One region of the Tigheibacillus halophilus genome, then DNA from elsewhere that is predicted to be linked to it. Evidence: riboswitches for the same ligand, from Rfam matches in the RefSeq annotation. Region 1 holds a riboswitch; each other region holds the start of a gene.
What was found. A riboswitch is a leader RNA that binds a small molecule or an ion and turns the genes downstream of it on or off. The one in region 1 is predicted to bind thiamine pyrophosphate.

Region 2: another riboswitch for thiamine pyrophosphate. It lies ahead of ACFSMW_RS18265 (YkoF family thiamine/hydroxymethylpyrimidine-binding protein); the one in region 1 lies ahead of thiW (energy coupling factor transporter S component ThiW).
Region 3: another riboswitch for thiamine pyrophosphate. It lies ahead of thiM (hydroxyethylthiazole kinase); the one in region 1 lies ahead of thiW (energy coupling factor transporter S component ThiW).

Annotation. Positions count from the first base shown of each region.
Region 1 covers NZ_JBHUIZ010000003.1:396,133-400,767, forward strand. The annotation lists gene thiE (thiamine phosphate synthase) at 1-613, opposite strand, end outside; gene thiD (bifunctional hydroxymethylpyrimidine kinase/phosphomethylpyrimidine kinase) at 721-1,551, opposite strand; gene thiW (energy coupling factor transporter S component ThiW) at 1,727-2,218, opposite strand; TPP riboswitch at 2,296-2,405, opposite strand; gene ACFSMW_RS02525 (TolB family protein) at 2,460-3,164, shown strand; gene putP (sodium/proline symporter PutP) at 3,350-4,635, shown strand, end outside.
Region 2 covers NZ_JBHUIZ010000016.1:73,236-77,870, reverse strand. The annotation lists gene ACFSMW_RS18280 (response regulator transcription factor) at 1-325, opposite strand, end outside; TPP riboswitch at 749-856, shown strand; gene ACFSMW_RS18275 (lipoate--protein ligase family protein) at 965-1,780, shown strand; gene lipA (lipoyl synthase) at 1,791-2,744, shown strand; TPP riboswitch at 2,775-2,882, shown strand; gene ACFSMW_RS18265 (YkoF family thiamine/hydroxymethylpyrimidine-binding protein) at 2,988-3,608, shown strand; gene ACFSMW_RS18260 (ECF transporter S component) at 3,589-4,167, shown strand; gene ACFSMW_RS18255 (ABC transporter ATP-binding protein) at 4,164-4,635, shown strand, end outside.
Region 3 covers NZ_JBHUIZ010000009.1:49,145-53,779, reverse strand. The annotation lists gene rplM (50S ribosomal protein L13) at 1-24, opposite strand, end outside; gene tenA (thiaminase II) at 278-967, opposite strand; gene ACFSMW_RS10935 (Lin0512 family protein) at 1,060-1,422, opposite strand; gene thiM (hydroxyethylthiazole kinase) at 1,471-2,271, opposite strand; TPP riboswitch at 2,430-2,531, opposite strand; gene truA (tRNA pseudouridine(38-40) synthase TruA) at 2,619-3,371, opposite strand; gene ACFSMW_RS10920 (energy-coupling factor transporter transmembrane component T family protein) at 3,399-4,196, opposite strand; gene ACFSMW_RS10915 (energy-coupling factor ABC transporter ATP-binding protein) at 4,193-4,635, opposite strand, start outside.

The DNA of each region.
Region 1 (4,635 bases):
CAGCTTCTTCGATATTGTCAGCCTTTGTGATGACGCTGATGACAGCTACTCCATTCGCACCTGCTTCGATTACTTTCGCTGCATTGCCAGTGTCTATACCACCTATACCGACAATGGGAAGTTTAGGATATTTGGAGCGAAGGCTTTCCACCCATTTTGTCCCAGTCACTTGTTTGGCATCTTCCTTGCTTGTCGTCTGATAAATTGGACCTGCGCCAATATAATCAATGAGCGACAAGGGACTGACAGCCAGTTCGGCATCATTGAACACCGATAACCCTATTGCCAAATTTGGGTGTTTCTCGCGTATCTTTGCTGCGGAAATATCATCCTGCCCAATATGAACACCATCCACTTGTAATAATTCGATCAAGTCTACATCATCGTTGATGAAAAATGGTATATCCTCGTTATAGCAGATGTCACGCAGTTTCATTGCCATTGCTATCTTCGCTTGTCCTGTCAGCGAGCCTTTTCCTTTTTCGCGAAATTGAAATGCAGTAATACCTCCAGAAATCGCTTCCCTCAGAATTTGTTCCGGATCCTGTTTTATGCAATTTTGTGTACCCATAATGAAATATTTTCGTAACCATTCTTTTTTGAAAAGTTTCATGATATTCTCCTTACTGTTTCGCTAGAGTACCTTAACGGGAGCTTATTTGCCGTGAAATGTGCGGCAGTCTGATTTGCCAAATGATATATATCATTGGCTTTCTAGTATTATAAGTCCTGGATGGTTTCTCTTTCATGGAATAGCATTTCCTCTCGTGCTGCCCAATGGTTGGTTGGGCCGTTGCCATTGCCGATATCAAAAGAATTCCTTATTGCTGCTGTAACAAACATTTTGGCTTTGCGTACAGATGTCAAGAGTGGCATGCCCTGGCTTAAAAATGCTGTTACGGCTGCGGAGTAAGTGCATCCCGTACCATGTGTATTTTCTGTTTCAATTCGTTTGGCAGTGAAAGTGTGCATTTCTTTTCCATCATATAAAAAATCAACTGCGTCACCTTTCATATGTCCGCCTTTTATCAGCGCAGCGCCGGCACCGTATTTATCAACAAGCAGTTTTGCCGCTTCCTGCATATCTGTTGTGGTTTCGATTTTCTTTCCCGTTAAATATACGGCCTCGTGTATATTTGGCGTAACCAATGTTGTCAAAGGAAGCAGGTGGTCCCTTAGGTACAGACGGGAATTTTCCGCAATCAAGGCATCACCACTCGTGGCTACCATCACCGGGTCCATCACATAAGGAAAATGGCCTTCTTGCAAATATTGTGCGACTGCTTGCATCATTTCCTTATCGGCGATCATTCCGGTTTTTACTGCATGTACCGGCATATCTGAAAAGACACTGTTTAATTGACTGCTGAGCATTGAAAGCGGTATATGATGTAATTCCTGTACGCCTGTCGTATTTTGTGCGACCACAGAAGTGATAACCGACATGCCATAACTCTTCAACTCTTCAAACGTTTTTAAATCGGCCTGGATTCCTGCCCCGCCAGTAGGGTCTGTCCCAGCGATGGTAAGCGCGCAAGATACTTTTTTCATTTGATTGCCTCCTTAGAAGCCACTAGTCAAGTTCCGTCTATGTAAGCCGCTTCCCAAGTTGCAGCTCCAGCCGACAGCTCTTACGGAAGGCTTCAGATAAAAATTTATAAAATTTCGCTTTGCACTACGCAAGCACAATGGGATATATACACCATATCTTTGAAATGTGTATCTATTAATGGGGTGGGAAGATTGGGCTTTTCCCTTTGAGTCTTGAAACGATAATCAGGCCGATACATGCCCCTGTCACGCTGCTTACGAGGAAAGATGGAACAAAAAACATGGCGCCATCATTGCTGCCTAAAAACAGCTTGGCAAATGGTACGGAAAGAAAAGCGCCAATGATACCAGTTCCAACTATTTCGCCGGCGGCAGCCCATATGGCATGGTGGAATTTCCTCGCAAGCAGCCCTGCCAGCAAAGCACCAATCATACCACCGGGAAATGCTATCAGCGTGCCAATACCAAGCATGTTGCGGAGTAACCCGATCATAAATGCGATCACAACTGCTGGGAATGGTCCGAGTGTCACTGCGGCCATTACATTTACCGCATGCTGCACTGGATAGGCTTTTGCTATGCCAGCGGGAAACCATAATAACTGTGAGCCGATTGTTCCAATTGCAATAAAGACGGCCATTGTCGTGAGTAAACGTGTTCGGTGCAAAGACAACCTCCTTTCCGGGCGCAAAAAAGCCAGATTCTGTGAGAAGAACCTGGCTTGTGTAAGCTGAAATAGCATGGACTACTGTCCGACTACTTCCCTCCGCTGGTATTAACCAGATCAGGTTCATAAGAGTCGGAAAGCTCGGTGCTTTCCTCTCAGCCCGCTTAGGGCACCCCTAGTAGTATTACAAATATTCACTTCTTTTTTAGGATAACAAAAGATTAGCAGTTTGTCATGAGAAATGGATAGTATCATTGAAATAAGTTTTTCGCGCTGCGCCTGCCAAATGATTTCAGCAGTGAATTACCATGTCATTCGAGACGATGATCCTTATCGGCATTTTACCGGTGTAGGTGACAGTATCTCCATCTCGCCAGATGATCAGACAATCATCTTCTCTTATTATGTAAACGGCAAACAATCCATATACAAGGCCGATATTGATGGCAAGAATGTAAGCAGAATAGTCGTTTCCAAAGATGAACAACTGCAACGCCCTGTATTTGCGAACGATGGAAAGCATATGCTATATCTTGCCAAATCTGCAAACGGTGTAAATGAGTTATATGTAGCGGACGAAAACGGCAGGGAAGTGAAAAAAGTGGGGCCTGCTGATATGCATGTGGCAGCAGCAGCTTTCGCACCTGATAGCAAACAAACCTATTACGTTGGAATGGATGCGAAGGCGTACAGTAAATTATATGAGACGGGTGCCGAAAATGAAGGAGCTCCACAAGAAGACTTTGATATCTACGTTGTTGCACTTGATGGGGGACATAATGAGCGATTGACAACGAGACATGGTTTTGCGCTGTCAGATCTTCAGGTATCTACAGATGGAAAGCTGCTTTATTACAGCAGTTTTAATGGCGAAAAGCAAGAGGTGCATGTCTTAGAGCCATTTCCAGTAGGGCAATGTAGTGTTTTTAGCATATGTAAAAGCTGAAATAACACTGTTTTCTTCGCTGTAGCTGACTAAAGAAGGTGAAAGGGGCATATATTTATCTGTAGAAAGCAATTTACCGAACGTTGCGAGCATCGTTATATATGTTGTCGAATCTGACGGGGAAAATTTACTAACCTTACAGCTTTTATGCTATTCTATAAGTATTCAAAAAAAGGGGGAAGAAGATGACAGATTACACATACCAATTACTGGCTATCATCATTTATTTGGCTGGCATGCTGGCAATTGGCTGGTATGCGTATCGCCGTACAGCCAATTTGACAGATTATATGCTTGGCGGCAGGTCACTCGGCCCAGCTGTAACAGCGTTGAGTGCGGGAGCCGCTGACATGTCAGGCTGGCTGCTGATGGGGCTTCCCGGCGCCATCTATGTATCTGGACTCAGCGAGGCTTGGATGGCAATAGGGTTGACCATCGGCGCTTATTTGAATTGGCTGTTTGTCGCGCCGCGTTTGCGTGTATATACGCAAGTATCGAGCAATTCCATCACCATCCCAAGTTATTTAGACAGCCGATTGAAGGATAACTCGAAAATCCTGCGAATAGCTTCCGGACTAATCATCCTGGTTTTTTTCACTTTCTATGTTTCATCAGGTATGGTAGCAGGCGGAGTCTTTTTTGAAAGCTCTTTCAATATGAGCTATCATGGCGGTTTGCTTTTGGTTTCGGCTGTAGTGATTGCTTACACGCTTTTTGGCGGCTTTTTGGCTGTGAGCTACACGGACTTTGTACAAGGACTAATCATGTTCTTAGCACTTATTCTTGTGCCGCTCTTCGGTTTCTTTCTAACGGGAGGTTTTGGCGAAACAACCGAATCTATTCGTTCGGTGAACCCGCATGCTTTCAGCTTGGTTAAAGGAGTTTCTTTTGCTGCTATCATATCATCAGCAGCCTGGGGACTCGGCTATTTTGGACAGCCGCATATCATCGTCCGCTTCATGGCTATCAAATCGGTAAAAGAAACGAAGCAAGCCAGAAGGATCGGGATTGGCTGGATGGCGTTAAGCTTGATTGGAGCATCTGCGACTGCTCTGATAGGCATCGCGTATTTTAAGCAACATCCGGGTGCTTCGTTAAGTGATCCGGAAGCGATTTTTATTGCGCTGGGTCAAATTATTTTTCACCCATTTATCGCGGGGGTTCTCTTGGCAGCAGTGCTGGCAGCAATCATGAGCACTATTTCTTCCCAATTGATCGTTACTTCATCCGCTTTGGTGGAAGATCTGTATAAAGCCATCATCAAAAATGATGAAGATGATAAGAAGTACGTGTTCTATGGCAGGATGGCCATTCTGATCATTTCATTGATTGCGATGTATTTCGCCTGGGAAAAAAATGCTACCATATTGGACCTCGTCAGCTTTGCCTGGGCCGGTTTCGGAGCAGCGTTTGGACCGACTATATTGCTTTCACTGTACTGGCGCAAAATCAACTCTATCGGTGCGCTTTC
Region 2 (4,635 bases), on a different contig from region 1:
CAAGCTCAAGTGGTTCAAATGGCTTGACCAAATAATCATCCGTGCCCATATCGAATCCCTTCAGCTTTTGGGAAGTCTCTCTTTTGGCTGTAAGCATAAGCAATGGGAAATCATAAAAAACCCGCAGCTCCTGGCATAGCTCCCAGCCATCCATATTCGGCATCATGATATCCAATATGACCATATCAGCCTTAATAGATTCCAGCATTGCCAAAGCCTCGACGCCATCACTCGCTTCGTATACGTCAAACCCTTCATCGCGCAACAACAGCTTTATCAATTCTCTTATATGCACATCATCGTCAACGATTAAAATTTTCGCCATATGCATCCATTCCTTTATCCAAAATACCGAACGATTCAAACGTACTTTGTTATAGTAACCGAATCTAAGTCCATTTCCTGTGTGACTGATAGTATCTTACAATCAATTTATGAACTGAATATGAACTCCCTATTTATTATAATACAGGCTGACAAGCACATAAACACGGACGAAGATATGGGGAGCCAAGCTCATTATAGTGTCATACCAAATTTATTATCCTGTCACTTTGCTTTTTCCAAACCTGCCTTCCTCCCCTTATATACTTTCCCTTTTACCATTTGGTTTCATCATTTTCACATTTGATTTTTATATGGTGCAGCCTGACATTCAATTCCTCTGAAGATAGTATATTTTTCAATCTTTTCCTTTACATTCCATTCAAATCTCGTTATGATAAATTTAGAAAACTGCATACGGTAAAATTCGCACTAGGGGAGCTTGTATGATTAGCTGAGAAGAACAATTACGTTCTGACCCTTTGCACCCGATCTGGATAATACCAGCGTGGGGAAGTGCAGTCTTGTATTTATTAAACCAGTGATTAACTGACATGACTGCATTTCTTCCAAGAAATGCAGTTTTTTTATTAACACATAAATCCAACATGCAGCTTATCAAATAGGGAGGTGAGGAACAGTGACAGAAACATGGGGTTTTTTGGATAGTGGATTACACGACGCAGCTACCAATATGGCTCTGGACGAAGCTTTATTAAGATGGCACAGCCAGGGACGCATTCCCCCGACATTGCGGCTATATGGCTGGTCTCGTCCAAGCCTGTCCATTGGACACTTTCAAAAAATGGAATATATCGATTTCGATGGATTGCAAAAACATGGCTGCCAGCTTGTTAGGCGTCTGACTGGCGGAAGTGCTGTTCTGCACGACAATGAGCTTACATACAGCATTGTCATCTCTGAAAACCATCATGCCATCCCAACGTCAATTACAGAAGCTTATCATGTGTTATCAAAAGGAGTGCTTCAGGGCTACAGAAACTTAGGAATAGCAGCTTGCTATGCAACACCTGGGAGAGAACGTGATAAAAACATTACTGCTATATGTTTTGAAAAGACCGCTTACTATGAAATGGTTTTTGAAGGTAAAAAGATATCTGGAAATGCACAAACCCGCAAGCAAGGCACATTGCTCCAGCATGGATCCATTCCTATGAGCATCAATGCACATATGCTATTTGATTTGTTTGCTTTTCCATCTGAAGCAGTACGGCAAAAGAAGAAAAGCCAGTTCATTCAAAAAGCGATCACGATGGATCAAATCAAGCTAAAAAAGCATTCTTACGGCGAAGTGAAGCAAGCGTTTTATACCGGTTTCCAACATGGCCTGGATATATCTCTTCGCCCCATCGTATTAACAAATTCGCAATGGGAGGAAGTGCACTCTCTTGCAAAATCTAACTATCTTCTCGGAACGCTCATGGACGCCAAATAAAAAATCAGAGGTGAACATCATGGTGCAGCAAAAGGAATACATTCGCAAACCGGAATGGTTAAAAATTAAATTAAATACGAACAAATCCTATACTGGCTTAAAAAAATTAATGCGTGAAAAAAGATTGCATACGGTTTGCGAGGAAGCGAAATGTCCTAATATCCATGAATGCTGGAGTGAACGGCAAACTGCAACATTCATGATCCTTGGTGATACATGTACACGCGGTTGCCGCTTTTGTGCGGTCAAAACAGGGTTGCCCAATGAATTGGACTGGGGCGAGCCTGACAGAGTGGCAGACTCTGTCGCCATCATGGGGCTCAAACATGTGGTAGTCACAGCTGTGGCCCGGGATGACTTGAATGATGGAGGCGCAGCCGTATTTGCTGAAACGGTCAACGCCATCCGACAGAAGAATCCAGGTTGCACTATCGAGGTTTTACCTTCAGATATGAAAGGTGATTATGAAAGTTTATATACGCTAATGAACAGCAAGCCGGATATTTTCAACCACAATATCGAAACAGTACGTCGTTTGACAAAACGCGTACGCGCAAAGGCACAGTATGATCGTTCACTTCAACTCTTGCAGCGTGTCAAATTGATTGCACCGCACACACCAACGAAATCCAGCATCATGCTTGGCCTGGGTGAAACAAAAGAAGAGATTGTCCAGGCTATGGATGACTTGCTGGCTCATGGTGTTGACATTATGACGATTGGCCAGTACTTGCAGCCTACCAGAAAGCATTTATTTGTGGAAAAGTACTATCATCCGGATGAATTCGCTGAACTGAAGGAGATCGCCTTGAAAAAGGGATTCCGTCATTGTGAGTCCGGCCCGCTTGTCCGATCTTCTTATCATGCTGATGAACAAGTCAATCGCGGGTCAGCGCAACGTCGGATCCAATATATGAAGGGCTATGAAAAACAAACCGATGAAACAATTGATTTTACGTTCTGACAAAAACTTTTTCTTTTAAAAAAATCTATTCAATGACACCAGGGGAGCTGTACACGGCTGAGAAGGACAATCATTTTGTTCCGACCCTTTGCACCCGATCTGGATAATACCAGCGTGGGGAAGCGTAGTCAATCATGGGCATAAATCTATCACTTATACCCATCTACTAAACTACTGCATTCCTCGCGAATGCATTTTTTTACGTGTACAGTTCTCTTCTGCAAAAAACAGGAGGTATATAATATGTCAAACGAAGCATGTCATTCCGGCGAAATCGTGGGAGTAAGTTTTTCATTACACCCGATGTGCAACCAATTTATCGATATCATTTTAGGAACACTTGAGAAGGTGGATTCCACAAAAGTGTGGATGCGAACGGACGATGTGACGACCACCATCCGCGGCAAAGCAGTTCACGTATTTGATGTATCCAAAGCCATTTTCATAATCGCGGCACAAACAGGCGAACATATCGCTTATCAGGCAACCTACTCTATCGGCTGCCCGGGGGATGCTGCCGGGGATGTTTACCTTGCTGAAGATGATGAACCTGCAAACTTGCAAGCCATTCAAAATATCCAGCAAGAGGTATCTGCCAAATTTTCCTTGTATCCACTTGGAGGGGTGCATTATATGGACATGATTTATAAGCAGATTGACGCGATGAAAGCATACGTCCATGTATCTCCTGCTCATTACTCTACATATCTGAGGGGGAGTGCTTTACACATATTTGATGGTCTGGAAAAAGTTTTCAACCAGACAGTTGCATCGGGGTCCAGCCATACTGTCATGACAGTGACTATTTCAGCCAACAGCCCATCTTTAAAAGGGGGGTCCGCAGATGAAACAATGGCGCTTTAAAGAAATTGTCGTCATGGCTGCATTGTCTGTTGTTTTCGCAGTTGTTTATCTTGCCTTTTTACCTTTAGGGAAGTTATTGGTAGGTTTTTTCGGGCCCATTGGCTATGACTTCATTTTTGGTATTTGGTTCATTGTTTCCACCATAGCGGCTTATATCATTCGAAAACCCGGCGCTGCTTTTTTATCAGAAACGATTGCAGCCATGGTCGAAATGCTGATAGGTAATGCAACCGGACCGATGTTAATCATTACTGGCATGGTCCAAGGCATCGGTGCAGAGGCAGCTTTCGCCATCACGAGATGGCGCAGCTATAACATATGGGTATTAATGTCCGCCGGAGTCGGCTCCGCCCTGACCAGTTTTGTCTACGGTTACTTTGTCAGCGGATATGCTGTCCTTGAAACAGGGTATGTCATGGCTATGCTGGCTACCCGCATGATCAGCGGCGCGTTGATTGCCGGCTTGATCGGTAAAGCTATCAGTGACAATTTGGCTAAAACCGGCGTACTGGACAGTTTCGCTTTAGGAAAAGTATATCGGAGGAAAAATGCAGCATGAACCCATTAGTAAAGATTAACCAGCTCCAGTTGCAGTTTGAAAATCACACAAATCATAAGACATTATCCAACATAAGCTTTGAGGTGGCACATGGCGAAACGCTGCTTCTGCTTGGGCCGAGCGGCTCTGGAAAAAGTACTTTGACACTATGTTTGAACGGTCTATTCCCAAGAGAGTTGGACGGTCAAATGGCTGGTGAAATTCTATTTGACGGAAAACACGCAGCAGCTTTCTTTCCTGGCGAGCTTTCTCAATTGGTCGGTGTCGTTTTCCAAGATCCAGAAACACAATTTTGCATGATGCAAGTTGATGATGAGATTGCATTTGGATTGGAAAACATCGGCACACCTCCAGCAGAAATCGGTCAAAAAATAGATCATGCCTTAGCACTTGTGGACATGTCAGCTTACAAAACATCTACGATCGCAAGCTTATCCGGCGGCCAAAAGCAAAAACTTGCATTGGCTT
Region 3 (4,635 bases), on a different contig from region 1:
ATTAGCCATGAAAGTTGTACGCATGGTAAGTTACCCTCCAAATTAAATTCGTTTCAGTTGATTATTTCTATTTTCAACATAATTAGTTTCCGGGGCTAATCATGGATTTAGAAATAAAATGCCATAAGCTATCATATAACAAGCAAGGCGCGATGTCAAGTTTTATAAAGATTTTCTTTCTTTTGCAAAGGGTTGAGGTTGCTTCCTGTATATCCTGACCTTTTACATGTTTGAAAACCCTTCATATGTCCATTCAAAGACGATAAACAGTCGATATTTAAACAGTAGTTTTTGTATGCTCTCTTTCCGATAGCCACGTTTCAAAGCTGTAAGCCATCTCCCAGAAAGCGAGTTCGTATTCCTTGGATAAGATAAACTGTTGCTTTATCTTTTCTTTTTCAGCATTACTTGCTTCACTTGCTAGTGTATCTAACAAGTCGATCATTTCCTGCGTTGATTCCTGAAACCAATCACTTGCATACGTTTGTATCCAGTTTTCATAGATTTTTTCCTTCGGCTTAGCCTCTTTGTTTTTTAACCCTATATCTGCATATAGCCAGTAGCATGGAAGCATGGAAGCAACGATCTGTGCAAGACTGCCGGACAAAGCTGCACGATACATGTGTGATGTATAAGCATACGCTGTTGGAGCCGGTTTAAAGTTTTTGATGTCTTCGTCTGTAATATGCAAAAGCTTTGCATGTTCCTGGTGAACGGTAAGTTCTGCTTGTGCAGTCCTCCTTGCTTTATCAGCTAATTTCGCGGCGACACTAAAATCATCTGCATGCGCTGCTGCAAATGCATGTACCTTCCCATAATGCTTAAGGTAATAGATATCTTGCATAATATAGTTTTTAAATGTACTTAGCGGCAAATCGCCGCGGACAATTCCTTGGACAAATGGATGATGCAAGCTTAATTCCCAGCTATGTTTGGTTGCTTCCCTTAAGATTTCTGAAAAACGCATAAAAAATGCCCCCTTATTCGTTTATTTGATAAAAACCTTTGCCATGTTCGCCGGCTTGTCATGCCGCCAGCATAAACGTAACCAAAAATGAATCAGTAACCCACTTCAACAACAGCGTTCACAATATACATCAAATCATTTGTATCTTGTTGCTCTTCGAGAAAAATGCCGCTCGTTGTGGCCAAACCGCCTTCCAGTACTTCAACTGACACCGTGCCATATGGAATCATCTGCTTGATCTTTTCTTTATCCAGTTTGTTACGGTCTCTGGGAATACCAAGTTTTACATTCACTTTCATTGCTTGCAGATTTCCATTCGGAAGTATCTTCTTCATGCCTGGCATGGAATTATAATGAATGGCATCGATCACAGCCCTTTCTGCTGCTACATTAACATCCTGCCCGTGCACATCAATACCAGTACCGGTTTCAATAAATAAAAGCGTTTCCATCATTGCTTCTTCCTCCTTTTCAATGCGTAGTCAGCCAGCTCTTTACCGGAATCAAAACACTTTCCTTTCTTCTTCCATTTCCTGTATGCGTTGATACCCCTTCACCTTCTCTTGGTCCAAGGCGTACAACTGATCAAGCAATGCTGGAATAAAAGTCCCTGGGCCTTCAGCTGTTTTCATTGCCAGCTCTGCTGCGATACCATAGCTGGCTGTGGCCCAAACAGCCGCTTCATACATGTCTTGAGTGACACTTGCAAACGCTCCGACGATCGATGTTAGCAGGCATCCGCTTGCAGTGATGTTTTGGAGCATTGGATGGCCATTATCACAAAGGGTCCTTCTCGAACCATCCGAAATTACATCTGTTTTTCCAGTTGCAATGACAATCGTTTTATATTTTTCAGCAACCGCAGCTGCCACATTAGGATCATTTTTTTCAATTGGTGAATCAGGTCCTTTCGTCTCTTTCAAAACATTTCCTAACACAGCAATCTCACCGGCATTTGCCTTGATAACTGCCAATTTCACAGTGCTTAATATTTCTGCAATGACTTCGGTTCTAAAAGTAGTTGCACCAGCAGCGATAGGGTCCAATATGACAGGCACCCCTGCATCATTAGCTGTTTTACCTGCTTTTAACATTGCTTCAGCCCGATCCTCAGTCAGTGTGCCCAAATTCAGTACGACCGCATCGGCATGACGTGCCATTTCCTCCGCTTCTCTTGGAGTATGCGACATAGCAGGCGAAGCACCAATCGCTATCAATCCGTTTGCTGCAAAGTTTGTTGCAACCTCATTTGTAATGTTAAAAATGAACGGGCTGTTTTCTCTTATTTTGGCAATATAATCCATGTTCAACCACTCCTCAAATGAATGTTTAATCAAGAATTCATGACGACAGGACAGTTTCAATAAGTCATCTGTTACAAAGCCTCACCAACCTTCCTGCGCTTGAGTAGAAAATAAAAAAACACCCCAGAAATGGAGTGGTTTATGATACAAGAATAGTATACATGCCATCTCCACTTTCCTACGCTAGTTCGAACTAGATCAGGTTCAAAGGGATCAAGACGCTGTCTTATCTCAGCCAAATGGCACCCCTAGTGGACTGTTTTATTTATTTGTCTTTACTTTACCTTATTTTCTGAATGATGCAAAGTAAAATGATTGCTAGTTTTAATTTACAGCAGATTTACAGATCATTTTACCCGATCATACACGACATGCCACAAATATAACCCCTCCGGTGGTACAGTCTTGCCTGCCAGGCGACGATCCTTTTTTGCAAAAAGATCTGGTATATCTCCCGCTTCCATATTACCCTGCCCGATATCCAGCAATGTGCCAACCAAAATGCGTACCATATTATAAAGATAACCGCTCCCCCGGAAGATGAAAATAAGTTCATTGCCATGCTCTTCGCAGGAGACTTCAAACAGCGTTCTTTCTTTACTTCCTTTTGCTGTTGATTTGGCAGAGGAGAAGGTCGTGAAGTCGTGGGTACCTTCAAAACAGCTGCAGGCACGCTGGACTCGCCCTACATCTAATGTATAAGGAAAATGGTAGGCATAATGACGCTTGAATACATCTGGTTCCTTGGAGCGTGAAACCACGTAATGGTATTCCTTCTCCACCACATCAAAACGGGCATGAAAGGTATCTGGTACACGCATCGCATCTTTAATAAAGATATCATGAGGTACCATGGCATTCAACGCTTGTTTCCAGCTTGCTGCAGACATGATGTTATCCGTCTCAAAATGGATGACTTGGCCTAGCGCATGTACACCACTATCAGTTCTGCCGGAAGCGTAAATGCGAACGGGTTTCCCCTTGTGTATCTTTGTCAGCACCTTTTCAATTTCTCCTTGTACTGTTCGCTTTCCCGGCTGGATTTGATAGCCAGCAAAACCGCTGCCATCATAACTGATCACACATTTGATTTTAGACATGCCTTTCTTTCCTCCTGCAGCAATCTTTTATGATCTTACAAAAAATAATACAATGATAACGGCGATAAATAATATATATATAGCAATATCTATACCGCTTATCTTCAATTCCCGCAGTTTAGAGCGTCCTTCTCCCCCTTGGTACCCTCTTGCCTCCATCGCCATGGCAAGCTCCTCAGCACGCTTAAATGCACTGACAAACAAGGGAACTAGCAACGGGACAACCGCTTTGATCCGCTCTTTGATCGGACCCGTGCGGAAATCGACACCTCTGGAGGCTTGCGCCTTGGATATTTTTTCTGTTTCCTGCATTAAGGTGGGAATGAACCGCAAAGAAATGGACATCATCAGGGCGAGCTCATGCACCGGGAATTTCACTTTTTTCAGAGGACCTAGCATGACTTCGATGGCATCGGTAATTTCGATCGGCGTTGTCGTCAGGGTCAACAGCGAAGTGACGACAATCAACAAAAAGAAACGCATGGAAATAGCAAAGCCCTGTATGATGCCCCCTGTATACACTTTGAATGAAAATATTTCAAACGCTACAGCCCCCTCCTTCGTAACAATCAGATGCAGTAAAAAGGTAAACACGATCAGAAACCAAATTGGCGTCAGCCCTTTTAAAATGTAACGGATCGGCACACGTGACATCAGTACACTCAACACAGCGAATATTGTAAGCAACGCATAGCTTGCAAGGTTATTAGCAAAAAACACAAAGATGACGAAAAAGAAAATGATCGTTATCTTTGTTCGGGGGTCGAGCCGGTGGACAACTGATCTTCCAGGAACATATTGGCCGATAATCATCATATTATTCATTGCCTGTCCCCCTTTTTCACAATCGCACAAATTTGCTCTGCCAGCCGACCTGGCGTCTGGTGTTCGAAAGGAAGGTCAATTGCAAATTTTTTCTCGAACTGATGGATGAAAGAAATGATTTCAGGGACATCCAAATGGACGGCATTCAAAGCACCTTCCTGGGTCAATATCTCAGCAGGAGCACCTTCCATATACTTTCTGCCTTTGTTTAAAATCAATACGTGGTCTGCGTATTTCACCGCGTCTTCCATGCTATGGGTGACCATGACGGTCGTCAACTGCTGCTTTTGATGCAGTGCATAAAACATATCCATGATTTCCTTTTGCCCGCGTGGATCCAAACCGGCTGTCGGCTCGTCCAGTACTAGTATCTCAGGTTTGACTGCCAGCACCCCTGCAATCGCCACACGCCGCATCTGCCCGCCGCTTAGATCAAATG